DNA from 3 places in the Enterobacter sp. ECC_219_Taxon_10 genome. Region 2 is predicted to be linked to each of the others. Evidence: predicted binding sites of a transcription regulator. Region 2 holds the regulator's gene; each other region holds the start of a gene.
What was found. The regulator LexA, encoded in region 2, represses DNA repair genes until DNA is damaged. The targets are predictions, from matches to a motif close to TNCTGTATGTACATACAGNA.

Region 1 (2,270 bases), 670 kb from region 2:
TGACGTTCTAACTGCGGGTCCAGTAATGTGACATGCAGTCCCACCAGCCTCACCCCTCGTCCACCTCGTCGTTCTTCCCACGCCTTTTTCGCCGTTGCGATAAGGTCCTCCTTGTTCAGGCGCGGCCAGACGTGCTCCTGCGTTGTCTGTTGAAAGTCGTTAAATTTCAGTTTGATGCCCTGTCGGGCAATCAGTAAATCAGGCTTTACTTTGCTCAGGCGTCGTTCCAGCTCCGGATAGAGCTGTTCCGTAATAATGGTTTCGCATTCCGACCAGTCATGGATGTCTTCGCTCAGCGTGCGTTCAACCCCGACCGATTTACGTAACCGTTCGCTGCTTACGCTGCGCTCATCGATGCCCTGACTGCGCTCCCACAATACGCGACCAAACTTCCCAAAGCGCTTGAGCAGCATCGCCAGGTCGCTTCGCTGCACATCTTCGCAGGTGCGTAACCCCATACTTTCCAGCTTAGCGGCGGAGACTTTGCCTACGCCGGGGATTTTGCCAAGCGGCAGCGTTTTTAAAAACGCCGGGACCTCTTCAGGGGTGATGACGTACTGGCCGTTGGGTTTATTTAAATCGGAGGCGATTTTGGCGAGAAATTTTACCGGCGCGACGCCTGCCGATGCGGTGAGATTCAGCTCGTTAAAAATGGTCTGACGGATCTCCTGCGCCATCAGGGTAGCGGAGCCGTGACAGTGCAGGCTATCGGTGACGTCCAGATAGGCTTCGTCCAGCGATAGCGGTTCAATCAGTGAGGTGTAGCGGGAGAAAATTTCCCGAATATGGTTTGAGGCTTCTTTATAGGCGTCAAAGCGACCGGGCAAAAGGGTGAGGTGCGGACAAAGTTTCAGCGCCATCGCCGTCGGCATGGCGCTGCGCACGCCAAATTTGCGCGCAGGATAGTTGGCGGTGCTTATCACACCGCGCTGAACGCGGCTGCCGCCAATGGCGATGGGAATATCCCGCAGCGCCGGGTTGTCACGCATCTCCACTGCGGCAAAAAAGCAGTCCATATCAACATGGATTATTTTGCGCATCGGTCATACCACACATGTATTTATATACAGTATAACAAAAGGCAAAAAATGCGTCAGCAATTTTCCTTACTCACAGTTGTCATAAAAACGTGTTACAAACGCTCAAGACAAATCCTTTATTTACATAGAGTTAGCTAATAAATGGAGAGCAATCATTCATGAAGAAAATATTATCAGTTTCGCTACTGTTTCTGGCGAGTGCCGCATCAGCAAATCCAGAAATCGTCGCCCACCGGGGCGGTACCGCAGATGCACCTGAAAACACCCTGCCAGCCATAAAGCTCGCGCTCGAAAACAAAGCAGATATCGTCTGGATAACCGTGCAGTTAAGCCGGGATGACTTACCGGTTCTCTATCGACCAGCCGACCTGAAGGCGTTAACCAATTTGCAGGGAAAGGTGTCACAGTATACCGCTGAAGAACTGGCAAAGGCGGATGCCAGCGTGAAGTGGAAAGATAAAGGCCTGCCGGAAAACCTGCTTAATACTCCGATACCGACGCTGAAGTCGGTACTGACCGCCTGGCCAGATACGCGATTTTTCATTGACATCAAATCGCCGGATGCAGATCCAGCGACCATGGGCAACACGCTGCTTAACGTATTGAAAGAGACCAACAGCCTGAACCGCGTTCGCGTCTATTCAACCGAAGATCGCTATATGGAAGCATTGCCTGCCGAAATCCCCCGCTTTGTCACACGCAGCGAGACTCGCACGCGTCTGGCCACGATTTCGTTGAGCCACGAATGTCTGCCTCCTTCACAAAAAATGGACGATTACTGGTATGGGCTTGAGTTAAACCGAAAAATAGAGGTAGTCGAGAAATTCACCTTAGGCGAAGGTGTCTCTCCTGCAACATTAACGTGGGACAAAGAGGCCGTTGACTGCTTCCGCTCTCAGGGCAATGCCCATCTGATTTTTATCGGCGTGAACTCTGAAGAGGACTACCAGAAGGCGAAAACACTGGGTGCCGAAGGAGTTCTGGTGGACTCTCCAGCCAAAGCCAAAAGCTGGGCAAAATAAATGATAAAGGCCGCATGAAGCGGCCTTTTTCTAGATGATCCTCTGCTGGTCCCGAGCCATCCGTTTTTTACGCGCATCGCACGGTTCCGGGCAGTCGCATACCTTTTCCATCCCGATGGAAGAGATGCCTCCACAGCTGCCCTGAATACTTTTACGCTTGATGATCCAGCCCAACGACATCCCGAAGATCACCAGCACAAACACCGCG
Region 2 (2,270 bases):
TCAGACCAAACCCCGCCGCCGCGACCGCCATACTGTTGCGCATTTCCGCCCCGCGCGTCGCGCCGATAAACATGCCGTCCAGCAGATAGCACCAGACACCTACTACCGGCAAAATAACCTGCCAGACGATGTAGCGGTCCGCCAGTTCGCGTAAAGCCGGTAACGAAGTGAGCAATGCAATAATGTCACGGCCAAAACAGGCGTAAATCAGTGCGAATGCCAGCGCGACCAGGCCCGACTGGCGGCAGGCCGCACGCCAGACATTCCGAAGCTGCCCACTTTCCCGCGCGCCGTACGCCTGCCCGGAATGCGCCTCAACGGCATAGGCGAAGCCGTCCAGCGCGTAGGCGGTGAACGTCAGCAATGTCATCAGGACTGCATTCACCGCAACGATTTCTGGCCCCAGTCGAGCCCCAAAGACCGTCAGAGCGCCGAAACAGATCTGAAGCAGCAGCGAACGCAGCATGATGTCACGGTTGAGCGCCAGCAGCCTGCGGATATTGCCGCGCCATGCTGTTTTGAGCAGCGCAAGGGAGATCCCGCGCATCGCCAGCACGCGCCAGACCATCCACAAGCCAATGAAAAAGGTCCCGTATTCTGCAATCGCCGTCGCCAGTGCCGCCCCGCGTACGTCCATATGCAGGCCCATCACCAGCCAGAGATCGAGCACAATGTTGAGAAGGTTTCCCACGACCAGCAAAATCACTGGCGCACGGGCATATTGCACGCCCAGTAACCAACCCAGCAGAACAAGGTTTGCCAGCGAAGCGGGCGCGCTAAGCCAGCGAATTTCCAGGAAGCGACGCGCCTGCTCCAGTACCGCCTCGTTGCCGCCAACGACCTGGAGTGCAAGGTCGATCAGGGGCGTGCGCAGTAAAACAATCAACATTCCCGCGCCCAGCGCCAGGATCAGCGGCTGCACCAGCGCACGCGCCAGACGTAACGGGTCTTTCGCACCGTACGCCTGTGCCGTGAGCCCGGTAGTACTCATACGTAAAAAGAGCATCAGCATAAACAGGAAGCTGGTTGCCGTCGCCCCAATCGCCACGCCGCCAAGATAAACAGGGGAATCGAGATGACCAATAACGGCCGTGTCGACCAGACCCAACAAGGGCACGGTGATATTGGAGAAAATCATCGGCAGGGCAAGACGCCACAATGCCTTATCTGAAGCCGTCAGCAGTGACATGGGAAATACCGGGAATGGAAGACGAAGCAGGCTACAGCGAAAGCGTAGCCTGTCAGGAAGAGATTACAGCCATTCGCCGTTGCGAATCACGCCTACTGCCAGACCTTCAATAGAGAAGCTCTGTTCGCGGAGGTCGACCACAATCGGGGTGAACTCGTTGTTTTCAGGCAACAGCTGGACGGTGTTACCCTGTTTTTTCAGGCGCTTAACGGTCACTTCGTCATCAATGCGCGCAACCACCACCTGGCCGTTCCGCACATCCTGCGTTTTGTGAACGGCCAGCAGGTCGCCATCAAGAATGCCGATGTCTTTCATCGACATCCCGCTAACGCGCAGCAGGAAATCAGCGCTCGGCTTGAACATACCAGGATCGACCTGGTAGTGGCCTTCTATATGCTGTTGTGCCAGCAGCGGTTCACCTGCGGCAACGCGGCCTATCAGAGGAATGCCCGTCTCTTCTTCCACCAGCAGGCGGATACCGCGCGACGCGCCTGACACAATCTCAATTACACCCTTACGCGCCAGCGCTTTCAGGTGTTCCTCGGCAGCATTCGGAGAACGGAAGCCCAGACGCTGCGCGATTTCCGCACGCGTGGGTGGCATACCCGTCTGGCCGATATGATCCCGAATGAGATCAAACACCTCTTGCTGCCTGGTCGTTAATGCTTTCATTCCGCCCCCTGGGTGTATATACAGTTATGCTGTGAGTATATACAGTCAAAGGCGATTTTGGAACCAAAAACTGCACAAAAAACCAGGGACTTAATTATTCCTGGAGGCTCATCGGAAATGTGACCAAAGCAGCGTGACCCAGGTAATGGCTGCAGTGATAATTGCCAGCAGCACAGCGGCAGAGCCCATATCTTTCGCCCGGCCAGAAAGCTCGTGGAAATCTGAGCCGATCCGGTCAACAACGGCCTCAATAGCGCTATTGAGAATTTCCACTATCATCACCAGAAGTACGGAACCGATGAGAAGCACGCGGGTAATAGCATCTACATCAAGGAAACAGGCGATGATAACCGCGACGATAGCGGCGACACCTTCCTGGCGAAAAGCAGCTTCATTAACCCACGCGGCA
Region 3 (2,270 bases), 1.8 Mb from region 2:
TCCGCCAGCATGACCCCGGCTTTCATATAGCGATACCCGTCAAGCCAGATACGCCCCAGCGCCTCCGTGGCGGCGCGGATGATATCGCGCGAGTCATTGGTGGGCGTCATCAGGGTGACGGAAGCCTGATTGCCGTAATAAATTTCGTTGTCCGCGTGCGGGCTGGTGCGTACAAACACGCTGATAAAACGACAGTATTGATGCTCGCCGCGCAGTTTCTCTGCTGCGCGTTCCGCATAGGCGCAAATGGCCTGGTGCATCTCCTCGTACTGCGTAATACGGTGTCCAAACGAGCGGCTACAGATAATTTGCTGCTTCGTAGGGGTAAACTCTTCCAGATCGAGGCAGGGCTCACCGCGAAGCTCGCGTGCCGTGCGCTCCATAACCACGTTAAAATGTTTGCGGATGACCCAGGATGACGCTTCCGCCAGCTCCAGCGCCGTGGTAATCCCCATCGCGTTGAGCTTTTTCGTGATGCGTCGTCCTACTCCCCACACCTCCTCCACCGGAACCTTTGCCAGCAGCTTACGCTGCCGTTCACGATCCGAGAGATCGACCACGCCCCCGGTGGCTGACCACCGCTTCGCCGCATAGTTGGCCAGCTTCGCCAGCGTTTTGGTCGGCGCAATCCCGACGCCAACGGTTAAGCCAGTGTTTTTGAAGACCTGCGTACGCATCTGATGACCGAATGCTTCCAGCGACAGGCAGTTGCTGACACCCGAAACGTTCACAAATGCTTCATCAATGGAGTAGATCTCAATGGCCGGCGCGAGATCGGTCAGCGTTTGCATCACCCGGCTGCTGAGGTCGGCATACAGCGCATAGTTCGAGCTAAAGACGTAAACCCGCGACGGATAACCCTTCTCTTTGAATTTAAAATAGGGCTCCCCCATTTTTATGCCGAACTGCTTTGCCTCTCGCGACAACGAAATAATGCAGCCGTCGTTATTGGACACCACCACGATGGGTTTACCCACCAGATCGGGGCGAAACACCCTCTCGCAGGAGGCATAGAAACTATTCACATCAACCAGCGCGAACATGTTTATGCGTTTTAAGCGTATGAGTGACGACACCGAAGATTTGCAGCTCCTCTTCGGACTGAAAGGCGATCGGCTGATAGCGGGCATTACGCGGCAACAGTCGCAGAACCGGACGGGTCTGTAGCTCTTTCACCGTGAACTCACCGGCGACCGACGCCACAACGATATCCCCATGTTCAGCATTCAACGAACGGTCGACCACCAGCAGATCGCCGTCGCTAATCCCCGCGTCGATCATGGAGTCCCCGCTCACTTTGATAAAGTAAGTCGCACTGGGGTGCCTGACTGCCAGCCGGTTAAGATCGAGACGATCCTCCACATAATCCTGCGCAGGGCTTGGGAAGCCACAGGCAACGCGCTCAAGATAGAGAGGTAATTCAATAGGTTGTTTTGGATGATAAGAAAAGAGAGTGTCCATAAATGCCTTTCTCGCCAGATACTGTATATAAACACAGTATTACGGATTCCGGCACAGGATCAAGGTCATTTCCGACAAAGACCGCAAACGCCTTGAAGTTTGAGCGGATTTAATTCAGCAACCTCTTGTGCGGGCGGTCGCAGATGGGTTAAACAGAAGTCATAAGAAAGTCATTCAAACACTTTAAAATCACTTTAAGTGAAAAACGAAAGATCGACAAATCACTACAGAAACACTATCAATTGACTTTTATATAAGAGTGACGCATATTTTAGGGCACGAATTATCAAGACTTTTGGAGGACGTTTTCTATGCCAGCCCGTGACTATCCCGACAAGCGAGTTGCCCGTGGTTTAGCAAAGGAGGCCGATCTCAGGATGTTGAGCGCCCGCATTGAGCCTGAGCTGATGGAATACATCAGAATCACCGCCTTTGAGACGCGTAAAAGCAAGCAGGAGATTGTGGCAGAAGCGTTAGCGCTTCACAGACAGCAAAGTCAATGCGGAGTCTGATCGAGCAAAGTCTGGAGGTGTCCTTCCGACTTTGCCCATGCCGTGATTAACCCATCAGAGCATTCAGTTTTTCAAGTGCTTCAGGCGGCAATTGCACCTCTCCCGCCGCAAGGTTTTGCCGCAGATGCGCCACGGATGAAGTACCGGGGATCAGCAGGATGTTCGGCGACCGTTGCAACAGCCATGCAAGCGCAACCTGCATCGCCGTTGCGCCCAGGGAATCCGCGACGGCCTGCAGGCCGGTAGATTGCAGTGGCGTAAAGCCTCCCAGTGGGAAGAACGGCACATACGCAATCC

Region 1: dinB (DNA polymerase IV) is a predicted target of LexA. The motif match lies at 1,053-1,072, and genes of this name have one in related genera.
Region 3: umuD (translesion error-prone DNA polymerase V autoproteolytic subunit) is a predicted target of LexA. The motif match lies at 1,481-1,500, and genes of this name have one in related genera.

What each region holds. Positions count from the first base shown of each region.
Region 1 is NZ_CM178005.1:1,011,224-1,013,493, reverse strand. It holds gene dinB (DNA polymerase IV) at 1-1,040, opposite strand, end outside; gene AC4ICF_RS04680 (glycerophosphodiester phosphodiesterase family protein) at 1,199-2,062, shown strand; gene nqrM ((Na+)-NQR maturation NqrM) at 2,093-2,242, opposite strand.
Region 2 is NZ_CM178005.1:336,926-339,195, reverse strand. It holds gene dinF (MATE family efflux transporter DinF) at 1-1,189, opposite strand, end outside; gene lexA (transcriptional repressor LexA) at 1,253-1,861, opposite strand; gene AC4ICF_RS01470 (diacylglycerol kinase) at 1,970-2,270, opposite strand, start outside.
Region 3 is NZ_CM178005.1:2,182,487-2,184,756, reverse strand. It holds gene umuC (translesion error-prone DNA polymerase V subunit UmuC) at 1-1,043, opposite strand, end outside; gene umuD (translesion error-prone DNA polymerase V autoproteolytic subunit) at 1,027-1,461, opposite strand; gene AC4ICF_RS10475 (hypothetical protein) at 1,773-1,973, shown strand; gene AC4ICF_RS10470 (aldo/keto reductase family oxidoreductase) at 2,020-2,270, opposite strand, start outside.